DNA from 2 places in the Aquicoccus sp. genome. Region 2 is predicted to be linked to the other one. Evidence: riboswitches for the same ligand, from Rfam matches in the RefSeq annotation. Region 2 holds a riboswitch; the other holds the start of a gene.
The links. A riboswitch is a leader RNA that binds a small molecule or an ion and turns the genes downstream of it on or off. The one in region 2 is predicted to bind thiamine pyrophosphate.
Positions count from the first base shown of each region.

Region 1: linked by a shared signal. The riboswitch ahead of ACESL9_RS10605 (YkoF family thiamine/hydroxymethylpyrimidine-binding protein) and the one ahead of thiB (thiamine ABC transporter substrate binding subunit) in region 2 are both predicted to bind thiamine pyrophosphate.

Region 1 covers NZ_JAWLDS010000045.1:2,980-10,456, forward strand. Annotated here, with positions in the region: gene ACESL9_RS10600 (AAA family ATPase) at 1-2,245, shown strand, start outside; TPP riboswitch at 2,510-2,622, shown strand; gene ACESL9_RS10605 (YkoF family thiamine/hydroxymethylpyrimidine-binding protein) at 2,613-3,221, shown strand; gene ACESL9_RS10610 (ECF transporter S component) at 3,283-3,867, shown strand; gene ACESL9_RS10615 (ABC transporter ATP-binding protein) at 3,842-5,431, shown strand; gene ACESL9_RS10620 (energy-coupling factor transporter transmembrane component T family protein) at 5,428-6,165, shown strand; gene ACESL9_RS10625 (sigma-70 family RNA polymerase sigma factor) at 6,195-7,058, opposite strand; gene ACESL9_RS10630 (MarR family winged helix-turn-helix transcriptional regulator) at 7,117-7,477, shown strand, end outside.
Region 2 covers NZ_JAWLDS010000006.1:15,213-22,689, reverse strand. Annotated here, with positions in the region: gene rnr (ribonuclease R) at 79-2,337, opposite strand; TPP riboswitch at 2,435-2,547, shown strand; gene thiB (thiamine ABC transporter substrate binding subunit) at 2,585-3,571, shown strand; gene ACESL9_RS02710 (thiamine/thiamine pyrophosphate ABC transporter permease ThiP) at 3,547-5,094, shown strand; gene ACESL9_RS02705 (ATP-binding cassette domain-containing protein) at 5,081-5,776, shown strand; gene ACESL9_RS02700 (cytochrome c1) at 6,040-6,828, opposite strand; gene ACESL9_RS02695 (cytochrome b) at 6,845-7,477, opposite strand, start outside.

The DNA.
Region 1 (7,477 bases), on a different contig from region 2:
CGGCGGGCCCTCGGGCCTGATCTGGGTCAGGCAGGGCATGACCGATCTCACTGGCGGTTCGACCAAGGAGCAGAACGCGGCGCTGGAGGCGCGACGCGATCTGATGTCATCGGTCGGTGAAGAGGTCGAGGCGATGACCGGCGGACGGCGCATGGACATGGCGCTTGCGCGGTGCCGCGAGGAACTCGCCGGCTATGCCACCAAGACCGGACGTCCTTTCGCGAATGGTCCCTGGAAGGCCGCGCAGGACCGCGTCGAAGAGTTGACTGCGCGGCACGAGGATCTGGCAGCGACCGCGCAGGATCTGCATGACGCGCTGGCCGAGCGCAAACGGGCGCGGCGCGCCCTGCGCGACCTCGAAGATCCGGAAGCCTCCAAGGACAGACGGCGAAAGCTCGACGCGGCCCGCGCAGCCCATGCGGCGGCAGAACGCCACGCGGAAGAGCTCGTTGCCGAGGCGCGCAAGGTGGCCATGGCGCGCCTGGAGGCCGACAATGCCCGCAAACTGCTTGAAGGCTTCCGGGAGGCCCGCACCGAAAGGACGAAAGCCGCAAAGGAGGCCGAGGCGGCAGAAAGAGACGCCCAGGATAAAAAGGCCGCGCTGGACAAGGAACGCAAGGCACGCGATACGGCTGAACGCGATCTGGAGACTGCCCTGCAAACGCTGAAGAAGGCCGAAGACGAACATAACCTCGCCCTTCGCGCCAAGGCTGCCCGCGACGGTGCGGATCGGCGAAGAGAACTGGAAACCCGCATCGCCAAAGCCGAGGAGGCACGCAGTTCCATGGAGCGGGCCGCAGCGGCGGCGCGCTCCGGTCCTGATGCGAAGGCTATGAGCCAGATCGAAAGCCTAGCCGCGGCCCATGCCACGGCGATCGCGGCACGGGATGCAACGGCAACGCAGGTCATTGCCCGCTACGCCGAGGGTCGCGAGGGGGCGATCCGTACCGACAAGACCGCCCTGCCCGACGGGCAAGCCGTGCCCCTCCCGCGCGCCACGCGGCTCAGGATCGAAGGCATAGGCGAGTTGGAGGTTCGCCCCGGCGATGCCGATCACGACGACTCGGTCGAGGCTGCCGCCGCGGCACTGCGCAAGGCACTTGTCGGGATCGGTGCTGACGATCTAAAGGCGGCCCGCGCCAGTGCCGCAGCCCGGATCGAGGCCGAACGGCGACACGGGGAGGCAAAGGCCGTCCTGAACAGCCTTGCACCCGAGGGGATCAACTCCTTGCGCGATGCGCTTGCGAAAATCCCGCAGGTGGATGAAGACGCCGACGCGCCTGACCTGGCCACGGCGGAGGCCGCGCTGAAACACGCGCGTGCCGCCCAAGAAGTAGCGCGCATCGCACGCGATACCGCGTCTGAACGGGTATCGGATGCCCGCAACGAGGCCACGAAGGCAGAGGCGGCGCTCACATCGCTCCGTGAGCGCCTTAAGCGGGCTGAAGAGACGCTGTCAAGATACGGCGATACGACGGAAGACAACCTCGCCTCGGACATGCAGCGGACTGCCGAGGCGCTTCAAGCCGCCGAAACGATCCATGCGGAGAAGGCACGCGACACCCCAGATCTCACCGGTAGCGAAGCCGCGTTGAAACGCGCGGAATCGGTCGAACAAGGCGCACGGGAGGAAATTGCCCGCCTGAAACCGCTTATGGCCCGACTGGACGAACGGATTACCCGGTCCTCTGGCGATGCGGTCGAGGAACGCCTGGCCGAGACCGAACAGGAGCTCAGGGTGGCCACCGCCACCCTTGCCCGGATCGAACACGAAGTTAAGGTTTTGCAGCGGCTGGAAAAGGCGCTGGAGGCGGCCCGCACCGAGGCGCGCGAACGATATTTCACCCCTATTGCAAAGGAATTGAAGCCACTCTTGCACTTGCTCTGGCCCGAGGCCGAACTGACCTGGGGGGAGGAATCCCTGCTGCCCGACGCGCTCATCCGCGAAGGTCGGGAGGAGCCGATCGACATACTGTCGGGTGGCACACAGGAACAAGTGGCGCTACTGGTGCGCCTCGCTTTCGCCCGTATGCTCGCCGCCGCCGGCCGGATCGCGCCGGTGATCCTCGATGATGCACTTGTCTTTACCGATGATGACCGGATCGAACGCATGTTCGACGCCCTGCACCGGCAGGCAGGGGATCTGCAAATCATCGTCCTGACCTGCCGCCAGCGCGCCTTCCGCGATCTTGGAGGCAACGCGCTGCGCCTCGACCGCCCTTCCAATGCAGAGACCGCCGTATGATCAGGGATAGCGGAAGGATCCGCCTCTCCGGATCCGACCACATGCTGTTCATGTCCTGCTCACAACAAGATTTGCGTGAAATGTCACCACGCCACACCACCCAAAGGAACATCTTCCGATTCAAACACCACTCCGGCGCGCCAACGCTCCTGTCCTAATCCAGCGCGATCGGCAGAGCGTGCGCTCGCCGGAAACAGCGGAATCCGGGCTGGATCCCGTCAGTCTCCTGATGCGGCTTGACGTTTCGGGCCCGGTCTGAATTACTGAGCACACGCAGGGGAGCTCCGTAGCGCCGGGGCTGAGATGCAGGACGCAAGTCCTCGGACCCTTGAGCTGATCTGGGTAATGCCAGCGGAGTGAGGTGAACATGTTTTCAGGGGCACAAATCTCGTTATATCCGATGTCGGACGATTTCGTCGACATCATCCTTGGCGCACTCAACGCGCTGGAGCCTTGGCGAGATCGGCTGAGGCTCGACACCGACCATCTTTCGACGCTGATGGTCGGCCCGCCCGAAGTGATGTTTCCGGCAATGCGCGACCTGTTCTGCGCGGCCGCTCGAACAGACGTTCATACGACCATGCACGCCACCGTTTCGCGGGGCTGTCCGGGCGAACCTGACGATCCGATCTGCCAGCCGGTGACAGGCCAGAAGCGTGATATGAGAATGGCAGACCGCATTGCCGCCAGTCGCGCAGCCGTGGCCCATGCAGTGCGCACGGAGCAGGACATCGCGGCACAGCTGTCGCTCTATCCTCTCGGGGTCGGACACCACATGGACGAGATCTACGGCTGTATCGAATTCCTGAAGGGCTCCGGCGTGTTCGACCGGTCCAAGAATTTCTGCACCGCGTTGCGCGGTGATGCCGGCCCCGTTTTCGAGACCCTGGGTCAGGCCTTTACCAGTTTCGGATCCGAGACCGGGCATATCGCCATGGACGTGACCGTATCGGCAAATTCACCGAGCGTCGCGTGATCCCGTCGCCGGAAACGCACCCGGCCATTCCACACCAAATTCTCGATCAAAGGAGGCTGACATGCCCAACCAATCCATCTGGACTCTTCGCGAAACGTTGATCGTCGCCGTGCTGGGGGCGGTATTCGGCGTGCTCTACCTGGCGTGGGTCCAGGTCTGGCTCGTTCTCCAGGCGGTTTTTGGCGCGGTGACCATGGATGTCGTGATGGGGTTCTGGTTCATCGTCTCGATCGTCGCGGCGGCGATCATTCGCAAGCCCGGTGTCGCGCTGATCTCCGAGGTCATGGCGGCTGCGGTGCAGGTGCTCTTGGGCAGCCCCGCAGGGCTTCTCCTGCTGTTGACCGGGCTGGTGCAGGGCGCGGGGGCCGAGGCCGTATTCGCCGCGACACGGTGGCGGCGCTACTCGCTGCACGTCTTGATGGCGGCCGGCATGGGGGCAGCGTTCTTTTCCTTTGTCTATACTTGGATAAGATTCGATTACGGCAGCCTGGCGCCTGGCCTGCTGGTGGCGATGTTCGTGCTCCGGCTGGCGTCGGGCGCGTTGCTCGGCGGGCTTCTGGGTCACGTCATCGTCAAGGCGCTCTACCGCACCGGCGTGCTGTCCGGGCTTGCCATCGACCGTGACCGTCGCGACGCACATGCCTGATGCGCTGGCCTTTGACCACGTGTCACTACGCCACTACGGGGCGACCAACGATGCGATCGGGCCAGTGTCTGTTGCCCTGGGCGAGGGCGAGCGGGTGCTGTTGCTCGGCCCTTCGGGCTCGGGCAAGTCAACCCTTCTCCAAGCCGCAACCGGATTGTTTCCCGAGTCCGTTCCCGGCGCCCGTCGCGGAGCAATCGAGCTTGGCGGGCGACCCGTAGAGAGTCGCAGGCCCTCCGAATGGGCCGATACCTGTGGCTACCTTTTTCAGGACGCGGGTCAGTCGCTTGCCGGGTTTACCGTGCGCGACGAAATCGCGTTCGGCCCCGAGAACCAGGCCATCGCGGCTGCGCTTATCCCGGAACTGGTCACAATGGCCATGGCCCGTGTCGGCATTCCACAGACCTGGGCGGACCGACGCATCATGACCCTCTCAGGCGGCGAGCGGCAATCCGTGGCACTGGCTGCATTGCTGGCACAAGGGGCGCCTGTCACGCTCGCAGACGAACCCGCAGCCAGTCTCGCCCCGGCAGCGGCGCGGCGGATGGCCGATCTCCTCCTCGCGTCGGGCAGTACCACACTGGTCGTGGAGCACAAACCTGGCCCGATTCTCGACCAGATCGACCACTGTGTCGCCTTGGGCCGCGACGGGCTCGTGATCGCCAAAGGTTCCCCCCGCGAGATGATGGCGAAACATGGCGCGGCCCTCGCCCGGGCTGGAATAGCCCTGCCGCTTGCCACGCAGTTGCACCTTGCCTTGCCGGACGTGATCGCTGCAGATGTTACCCTGAAGGATGCGCTCGCTCGCATCGCACCGCACCATGCCCGACGGCTTCGGGATTGTATCCTGCCCACCGGGCACACAGCAGGCGAGACACTTGTCACCGTTGAAAATGCGGCCTGCGCACCGGCGTTCGGGCCGGTCGTCCTGCGGGAGGTGTCGCTGTCTCTACGCGCCGGCGAAGTGCTGGCGATCCTCGGACCCAACGGGGCGGGCAAGTCAACCTTGGCGGCATGTCTTGCCGGGTTGCTGCCACCCCGCGCCGGTCGGCGGACCGGGCCGGCAGGAGCAGTCGCGTTCCAGAACCCCGAAGCGCATTTCAGCCGGGAATCTGTTCGTGCAGAGCTCGGCAGTCCTTGGCGCGCACCCGAGGCGGTCAGGCAGATCCTCGACCGATGGGGCCTGACGGCGGTAGCGGATCAGCACCCCTTTACCCTGTCACAAGGCCAGAAACGCCGCCTTTCACTGGCGCTTCTGGCCGAAAGTGACCGCTGGCCCGTGCTGATTCTCGATGAACCAACCGCAGGTCTCGATGGCGCATCCCAAGCGGCGCTCGGCCAACGAATCAGGGCACTGGCCCGAGACAGGCGCGCGATCGCCGTCATCAGCCATGACCTTGATTTCGCCCTATCCGTGGCCGACCGGGCCGTCCTCTTGGCAGATAGCGGGCTTTGGTTCGATGGCCCGTGCGAGACGCTGATGCGCGACAGGACGCGCTTGGCGAGGGCCGGACTTTTACCGCCGGATGCAGCCCCGGTCCTCGATTGGCTTCAGGACGCATGTTGAAGGCATTTCATCCCCTGCCAAAGCTCGCGCTCTGCCTCGCCTGGATCGCGGGTTCGCTCCTGATCTTCCAGCTCTGGTTCCAGGTTACGCTCTTCTGTGCCGCATCGGCACTGCTGCTGCTCGACGCGCGCATCCCACCGCGCCGCCTGCTGGTTCTGATGATCCCTTTCGTGCTTTTCGGCTTTGGGTTCTTCACGACATCGGTGCTGTTCCGCGCCGAGTCGGGCTTTGCCGTTCAGATGGCGCAGGAGCAAGGCGGCACACCTGCGGTCGCGCCGGGCCTCGTGTTGTTCTTTCGAGTTCTCGCATGTGGCATGACCTCGGCGGTCTTTGCCCTGACAACGGACCCGGGGCAGTTCGTTCGTGCCCTGATGCAACATCTGCGGCTGCCCGCAGCGATGGGTTTTGCCCTGATGCAGGCCATGCATATGGTGCCGGATCTGCGCGGCGAGATGCTTCAACTGCGAATGGCTCGCGCGATTCGCCTCGGCCGCCCCCTGCGGCGCATTCCGACGCCGGCAGAAGCGGTTGCCCTTGCCATTCCCCTTCTGGCCTATGCGATCCGCCGCGCCACGCGCGCCGCCCTGGCTTTCGAGGCGCGCGGCCTGCACCCGAACCGTAAAAGGAGCCAACTGCCGCAGCCACCGATTACGCGGTCCGACTGGGTTCTTCTTTCGGTCGGATCGCTTTTGCTCCTTGCGATGACGGCAATGCCATTGATCACTGCTACATGAGCGCCATGCCCGGCCAAACCGCCGCGGTTTCAAATGAGGTTTTCAATCCCGAGATCGCGCAGCCGCATGGCCGCACGCAACCGCTCGAACCCTCGTTCGCGAAGCTGCCGCACCCGTTCCTTTGAGACCCCGTATAGCGCACCCAGCCCCTCCAGCGTCGCTGGGGGATCCTTCACCTGTGTCGCGACGATGATGGCGCGTTCGCGATCGGGCAGTGCGCCCAGCGCTTCGACAAGCATCCGGCGCAGTTCCACCGTTTCCAGGTTTTTCAGGGCAAGTGGCCCATCGAGGCTGGCCGGATCGACCAGCGATGCGATGCGATCCGCGCCACCTTCTTCCCCGGCCGGCACATTCAGAGATTGGTCGCTTCCCCTGATCTGCGCGCGCAGCGCTGCCGCCTTTTGCGTATCCACACCGAGTGCATCGGCAAGCCGAGCATCGGCTTGTGACTGTTCGAGATCGGCATCGGCACTCATCTCGGCCTCGAGACTTGCGATCCGGGCAGCCGCCTTGCGCGTCAGTGCGGAATTCGGCCGCCTTACAATCGATCTGTTCGCGCGGGTGTAGGCCTGCACCTCGGCCCGCGCCCACCAGATCGCGTAGGTCGCGAACCGGATGTCGCGCTCCGGGTCAAACCGATCGGCTGCCTTTATCAGCCCGAGATTGGCCTGCTGAACCAGGTCCGGGTCAAGCTCGCCCGATTTCTTCGGCCCGGCACGTCTTGCGACCGAAGCTGCCAAGGGCGCAAAGGCCGTAATCAGCCTATCCCGTGCGCGCCTGTCGCCGCGGTCCTGCCAGTCGCGAACCAGTTGGCGTTCATCCGCAGCGGACAACATCTTGGAGGTGGCGATGCGGCGCGCGCCGCGGCTGAGTTTCGTGATCGGCTTGTTCATGGCAAACACTGCTTTGATTTCGAATCCAAACTAGTCTGGCACACTGACAATTGTCAAAGTGATTTCGATCCGCTATCATTTAGATATGTTCAACGAACCACGTGGCCCGGATCGAATCGCCGAACTGCTCGTCCATCTTGGGCGCGCGGCGCGTAGCGAGAATTCCCAGTCCGACTTGACGGCGGCACAATGGACCTGCCTTCGCTTCCTTGCCCGCGCCAACGGCAGCAGCCGCACCCCGTCGGCCTTCGCCAGCTTCCAGGCAACGACGCGGGGAACGGCATCACAGATCATCAAGTCACTCGAACGCCGCGAACTGATCGCACGAACCCGATCCGAGCGTGACCGGCGCAGCGTATCCCTCGACCTGACGAACCGGGGGCGTGAGATGCTCGAAAAGGATCCGCTGGGCGACCTGA
Region 2 (7,477 bases):
CGCGCTTCAGGCAAAGGCTGCTTTCTTGTGCGAGCGTAAATCGGCGGTGGCAAGCCGGAGGCAGCCGCGGGATGTTTCTTATTTCCGCGTACGCGAAACCTTGCGCTTCACCTTGTCGGATTTGCGTTTCGCGCGGGCAGGTTTGTGGCCACGGGGGGCCGATTTCGACCCGCCGCGCCGGGCACGGGGCAGGGGGTCGCCGTCGAGAGACACCAGTTCGAAGGCGAGCCCGCCGGTGACCGGCGCGGCCTCGGTCAGCTTGACGGTGACGCGCTGGCCAAGGCCGATCACGGTGCCGCTGTCGCTGCCGGTGAGGGTGCCGGCGTCGCGGTCGAGGCGGAAATATTCATGCCCCAGTGCGCGCATCGGGACCAGCCCGTCGGCGCCGGTCTCATCCAGCGTGACGAAAACGCCGAAACGGGCGATGCCCGAGATGCGGCCCGAGAAGGTGCTGCCGACGCGATCCGACAGGAAGGCGGCGAGGTAACGGTCATTGGTGTCGCGCTCGGCCATCATGGAGCGGCGTTCGGTTTCGGAGATATGCGCCGCGGTGGGTTCGAGTCGGGCGATATCGTCGGGTGAAAGCCCGTCCTCGCCCCATTTGTGGGCAGTGATCAGCGCTCGGTGCACCACCAAGTCGGAATAGCGCCGGATCGGCGAGGTGAAATGCGCATATGCCTGCAATGCCAGTCCGAAATGGCCGAAATTCGACGGGCTGTAATACGCCTGGGTCATCGAGCGCAGCGTGGCGAGGTTGATCAACTGATCATTCTCGGTGCCTTCGGCCTGGGCCAGAAGCGCGTTGAGATGGGCGGTTTTCAGCACCTGGCCCTTGGCCAGCGTGAGGCCCGCGGCCTCGGCGGTGTCGCGCAGCGTGTCGAGTTTCTCGGGCGGGGGTTCTTCGTGAACGCGAAAGAGGAGTGGCGAGCGGCGGGAGATCAATTCCTCGGCGGCCGCGACATTGGCCAGCACCATGAATTCCTCGATCATGCGATGGGCGTCGAGCCGGTCGGAGAAATTAACGCTTTCGACCTCGCCCTCGTCCGAGATCACGACCTTGCGTTCGGGCAGGTCGAGGTCGAGCGGCTGGCGGCGGTTGCGGGCATGGGCAAGCGCCTCGTAGGCGTTGAAGAGCGGGTGGATCACCTCGTCCATGAGCGGCGCGCATTGTTCGTCGGGATTGCCGTCGCGGGCCGCCTGCACGCGCCTGTAAGTGAGCGAGGCTGTCGAACGCATGATGGCGCGGGAAAAACGATGCGCGATCTTTTCGCCATGGGCGTCGATCTGCATCCGAACGGTGATGCAGGCGCGCGGCACGCCCTCGTGCAGGGAGCACAGATCGCCCGAAAGCCGGTCGGGCAGCATCGGCACGACACGGTCGGGAAAATAGGAGGAATTGCCGCGCTTGCGTGCCTCGGCGTCGAGCGCGGTGCCGGGGCGGACGTAATGGGCGACATCGGCGATGGCGACCCAGATCACATGGCCGCCTGCGTTCTTGGGGTCGTCATCGGGATGGGCCCAGCAGGCGTCATCGTGGTCGCGCGCATCGGCCGGGTCTATGGTGATGAGCGGCAGATCGGTCAGATCCTCGCGGTTTTCATCAAGCTTGGCAGGGTGCATCGCATCGGCCTCGGCGATCACCTCGTCGGGGAAGTCGTGCGGAATTCCATGCTGGTGAATCGCGATCAGCGAGACGGCGCGCGGCGCGCTCGGATCACCAAGCCGGGCGAGGACGCGGGCGCGGGGCAGGCCCATGCGGCCCTTGGGGCCGGATTGTTCGGCCTCGACCAATTCGCCCTCTTTCGCGCCGCCGGTGTCGGATTTCGGCACCTGCCATTCCTTGCCGTCGCCCTTGTCGATGGGCAGGATGCGCCCGCCTTCGGGAGTGGCGCGAAACACGCCCAGAACCTTGCGCGGGTTGGTGCCGATGCGGCGGATAAGCCTTGCCTCGTAGGCGAAATCGCCCTTGGTCTCGGTCAGGCGGGCAAGGATGCGGTCGCCCTCGCCCAAGGCTGGATCCGAGGCGCGCGGCACGATCACGATGGCGGGTGCGTCCCCTTCGCCCTGCCATTCCATCGGGCGCGCGGTCAGGTCGCCGTCGGCGGTCTGGGGGCCAACCTGCAGCACCGCCACGGGCGGGAGCTTGTCCGGGTCGCGATAGGTTTTCTTGCGCTTGGTGAGGTGGCCCTCGTCCTCAAGCTCCTTGAGCATGCGTTTAAGGTCGATCCGCGCCGCGCCCTTGATGCCGAAGGCGCGGGCGATGTCACGTTTGGAGCTTTGGGTCGGGTTGTCGGAAATCCATTGCAGGATCTCGTCACGGGAGGGCAGCTGGCTCATGTCTGCGCCCTAGCATGGCCCGCAGGCCCTGCCAACACCGAAGCGCCGGGGATGGAACGCGGGGTGCTTGCCAAGGCGGCGCCGGTTGCATAGGTGTTATTTCACCTCGGGGTGCCTGGACGGCGGTTCAGGCTGAGATGCTGAGCAAGAGGCGAACCCGTTGAACCTGAACCGGTTAAGACCGGCGGAGGGAAGGTCTGGGAGACTCCCAACACTTGCCCCGCCCGTCGCAAGAATGGGAGATGACATGAAACGTCTATTCATTGCCGCGGGAGTTCTTCTGGCCACCCAAGCCACGGCCGAAACACCCGTTCTGACTGTCTATACCTATGACAGCTTCGTTGCCGACTGGGGGCCGGGGCCGGCCGTCGAGGCGGCGTTCGAGGAGGTTTGCGATTGCGACCTTCAATTCGTGGCGGCGGGCGACGGGGCGTCGCTCTTGTCGCGGTTGCGGCTCGAGGGCGCGCGCAGCAAGGCGGACGTGGTTCTGGGGCTGGATACCAACCTGACCGCGGCGGCGCGGGAAACCGGGCTGTTCGCGCCGCACGGGATCGAGGCGGAGCTGGATGTGCCGCGCCCAGAGGCATGGCGGGACGAGTTGTTCCTGCCCTATGACTGGGGCTATTTCGCCTTTGTGCATGATCGCGAGAAATTGCCGCAACCGCCTGAAACCCTTGAGGAACTGGCCAATTCGGATGTCAGCATCGTGATCCAGGATCCGCGGTCCTCGACGCCGGGACTGGGCCTTTTGCTTTGGGTCAAGGCGGTGCATGGCGATGGAGCCGAAGCGATATGGGAAGGGCTTTCCGACAATATCGTGACGGTCACGCCGGGCTGGTCCGAGGCTTATGGGCTGTTTGGCGAAGGCGAGGCGGACATGGTGCTGAGCTATACCACGTCGCCCGCCTATCACCGGATTGCCGAAGAGGATGACAGAAAGGCTGCGGCGATCTTTCCGCAGCATTACATGCAGATCGAGGTGGCCGGAAAACTGGCCGCGAGTGCGCAGCCGGAGCTGGCCGATCAATTCCTCTCCTTCATGGTCTCGGATGCGTTCCAGTCGATCATTCCGACGACCAACTGGATGTATCCGGTCGCCATGCCCGAGGACGGTTTGCCCGACGGGTTCGATGCGCCGCTCGCGGAAGACAAGGCGCTTCTGTTTGCGCCGGACGAGGTTCCGGCGCAGCGGGAAGCGGCGCTGGCCGAGTGGCAGCGCGCGCTGTCGAAATGACGCGCAGCGGGCCGGGATGGGTCGCGGCGGGGATCGTCGCGGCGCTGATTCTCGGCCCGCTTGTCGCGGTTTTCATGCGCGCCGAGGCTGGCGCACAGGTGTTAACATCCGATTGGTCCGCCGTCCGGTTTACCATTTTGCAGGCCGCATTGTCGGCGTTGTTAAGCATTGCGCTGGCCATTCCGGTGGCCCGCGCACTGGCGCGGCGGGCGTTCCGGGGGCGGGGGATCCTGATCACGCTTCTGGGGGCGCCGTTCATCCTTCCGGTGATCGTCGCGGTTCTGGGGCTCTTGGCGGTGTTCGGACGCGCGGGGATCGTCAACACGGCGCTCACCTCGCTGGGCCTGCCGCCGGTGAGCATTTACGGGCTTCAGGGCGTGGTCCTGGCGCATGTGTTCTTTAACCTTCCGCTGGCCACGCGGATCATCCTTCAGGGCTGGCAGGGCATCCCGGCGGAACGGTTCCGGCTGGCGGCAAACCTGGGCCTGTCGGGGGTGCAGGTGGCGCGTTTCCTCGAATGGCCAATGCTGCGGGCAGTGGTGCCGGGGGCGCTGATGGTGGTGTTCGCGATCTGCCTGAGCAGTTTCGCCGTGGCGCTGACCCTCGGCGGTGGGCCGCGGGCGACCACCGTGGAATTGGCGATTTATCAGGCATTTAACTTCGATTTCGACCTGGGCCGTGCGGCCCGCCTGGCAGTGATCCAACTCGTGCTGGCGGGGTCGGCGGCCGTGGTCGCGTTTTGGGCCGCGGTGCCCGCCGGGTTCGGCGCGGGGCTGGGGCGGGTGGTGCGGCGGTGGGAGGCGGAGACCTGGGGGGCGCGGGCGCTCGATGCGGGGTGGATCGGGCTGGCGGCGGGGTTCCTGATCGTTCCGTTGGCGATGATTTTCCTCAACGGGGTTAACGGTTTGACGCAGGTGCCCGGCGCGGTCTGGCGGGCGGCGGGCGCGTCGATGACCATCGCGCTCATATCCACCGCGCTGTGCATCGGGCTGGCCTTGTCGTTGGCGATGGTGCGGCGCGGCTGGGCCGAGGTGGTGGCCTTGATGGGGATCGCGGTTTCGCCGCTGGTGATCGGCACCGGCCTCTTCGTGATCGTGAACCCCTGGATCGACCCCGCGCGCCTTGCCATGCCGGTGACGGCGCTGGTCAATGCGTTGATGGCATTGCCTTTTGCGATGCGGGTGCTGGCGCCTGACGTGGCGCGCACCGAGGCGGATTTCGGGCGGTTGGCCGATGCGCTGTCCTTGCGCGGGTGGGCGCGGTTGCGCTGGCTGATCCTGCCGCGGCTGCGCCCGGCGCTGGGGTTTTCGGCCGGGCTGGCGGGCGCGCTGTCGATGGGGGACCTGGGGGTCGTGGCATTGTTCGCGGACCCGGATTTCGCCACGCTGCCGCTGCAGATGTATCGCCTGATGGGCGCTTACCGAATGGAGGCGGCGGCGGGTGCGGGGCTGATCCTTCTGGCGCTAAGTCTCGGGATTTTCTGGATTTTCGACCGGGGAGGGCGCGGTGATGTTGACGCTTGAGGATGTGGTGATCCGGCAGGACGATTTCGAGCTGCGCGCGGATTTCGAGGTGCCCAAGGGCGCGCGCGTGTCGGTGATCGGGCCGTCGGGCGCGGGCAAGACGACGCTTTTGAACGTGATCGCGGGGTTTTTCGAGCCGAGCGCCGGGCGGGTGCTGTGGGAGGGGCGTGACATCACCCGGAAACCACCCGGAGAGCGCGCGATTTCCCTTTTGTTCCAGGATAATAACCTTTTTCCGCACCTGACGGTGTCGCAGAATGTGGGGCTGGGAATCGACCCCGGTCTGCGGCTCACGCCGGATCAGAAAGCGCAGGTCGAGGCGGCGTTGGAACGTGTCGGGTTGGCCGGCATGGGCGGGCGCAAGCCCGGGCGATTGTCAGGCGGGCAGCAGGGCCGTGCCGGGTTGGCGCGCATCTTGGTGCAGGGCAAGCCACTGATATTGCTGGATGAACCCTTTGCCGCGCTGGGGCCTGCGCTGCGCGCCGAGATGCTGGCGCTGGTCGAGGACGTGGCCAGCGAGATCGGCGCGACGCTGTTGATGGTAAGCCACGATCCCGGCGACGCGCGGCGGCTGGGCGGCTTGGCGATTCTCGTGGCCGAGGGGCGGGCAGAGCCGCCCGTGCCGGTGGCGGACCTGCTGGACCACCCGTCACCCGTGTTAAGGGATTACCTTGGAAATTAACCGGATCGCAACCTGTGTTGACGGGTGCAGGAGGCCCCGGAAACGGGGGTGATTTCCGGCTGCTGCCCGGCTGCCAGGCGTATGCCAGGAGAAGCAACCATTGGTTAACCGGGAAAAGGTTAATTCGGCGTACGGTCGGCTGAACTCACCTTGCCCGGGCGGGTGCCCTCTTGACGGTGTCGCGGGCTGCCCGGTCGGGCAAAGAAAAACCCCGCCCGGTGAAGGGCGGGGTTTCGTGATTTCAGCCTGGGCTGGTGCGCGGGTCAGACCTCGCGCTTGCCCTTGTGTGGCGCCCAGAGGCGCTTGTTGGTGAGGTAGAGCAACACCGACAGGACGGTGAGCATCAGCACCCCGACAAAGCCCGCCTGCTTGCGCGCCATCATCTTGGGTTCGGCCGTCCACATCAGGAAGGCCGCGAGATCCTCCGACATGGCCTCGATCGAATTGTCGCTGCCGTCATCGAACTCGACCATCTCGTCAAAGAGGGGCGGGGCCATCGAGATCCAGCCGCCGGGGAAGGCGGTGTTCTCGTAAAAGAGGGTTCCCGCCTCTTCCTTTTCCTCGCCGGTATAGCCGGTCAGGAGCGAGTAGATGTATTCCGCGCCACCCATCCCCTTGAAGAGCTGGTTGAGCCCGGTGCCCGCCGGGCCGTGGAAGCCCGCACGTGCCTTGGCCATCAGCGACAGGTCAGGCGCATTGGGATCGCCCGACATCGGGAAATGGTCGGTCGGAATGGCCGGGCGGTAATCGTCGATCTCTTCGTCGAAAACCTCGAACTGCTCGGCATAGGCGCGCACTTCGGCCTCGTTGTAATGCGGGCCGCCCTCGTCGCCCAGCGTGCGCAGCGGCACATACCGCAATCCGTGGCAGGCGGCACAGACCTCGGTATAGACCTTGAGGCCGCGCTTGAGCTGGTCCTCGTCGAACTTGCCGAACGGACCTTCGAAGGAGAAGGCCACATCCTCGACATGCCCCTCTTCGCCGGCGGCCATGGCGCCCCCTGCCGAAAGGGCAAGGGCGGTTGCAGCGGTGAGTGCAATCTTTCTCAGCATTTCCCTTGTCCTTTCCTTATTCGGCCGGGGTGGTCTTGGTGCCGTAATGGGCATCGAAGTCCTCTTCGATGGTGGCCGGTGCGGCAGTCGGTTTCTCGATCACGCCGAGGATCGGCAGGATCACCAGGAAGTAGGCGAACCAGTAGGTCGAACCGATCAGCGCGATGGTCGAGTAGGGCGGTTCGGCCGGCATCGCCCCGGCCCACATCAGGACCAGGAAGTCGATGACGAGCAGGTAGAACCACCATTTGAACTGCGGCCGGAAACGGCCCGAGCGCACGCGGCTGGTATCGAGCCAGGGCACGAGCACCATCACGATGATCGCGCCGAACATCGCCAGCACGCCAAAGAACTTGGCGTCGATGATGCCGCCGGTGATCCAGCTTGCTGCGATCACCACCCAGACATCGCCGTCAAAGGCGCGCAGGATCGCGTAGAAGGGCAGGAAATACCATTCCGGCACGATGTGCGCGGGCGTCACCAGCGGGTCGGCCTCGATATAGTTGTCGGGGTGACCGAGATAGTTCGGCATGAAGCCCACGATGGCAAAGAAGATCGCCAGGATCACCGCCAGCGCGAAGAGGTCCTTGATCACGAAATAGGGCCAGAAGGGAAGCGTGTCCTTCTCGGCTTCTTCCTTGGAGCCGCG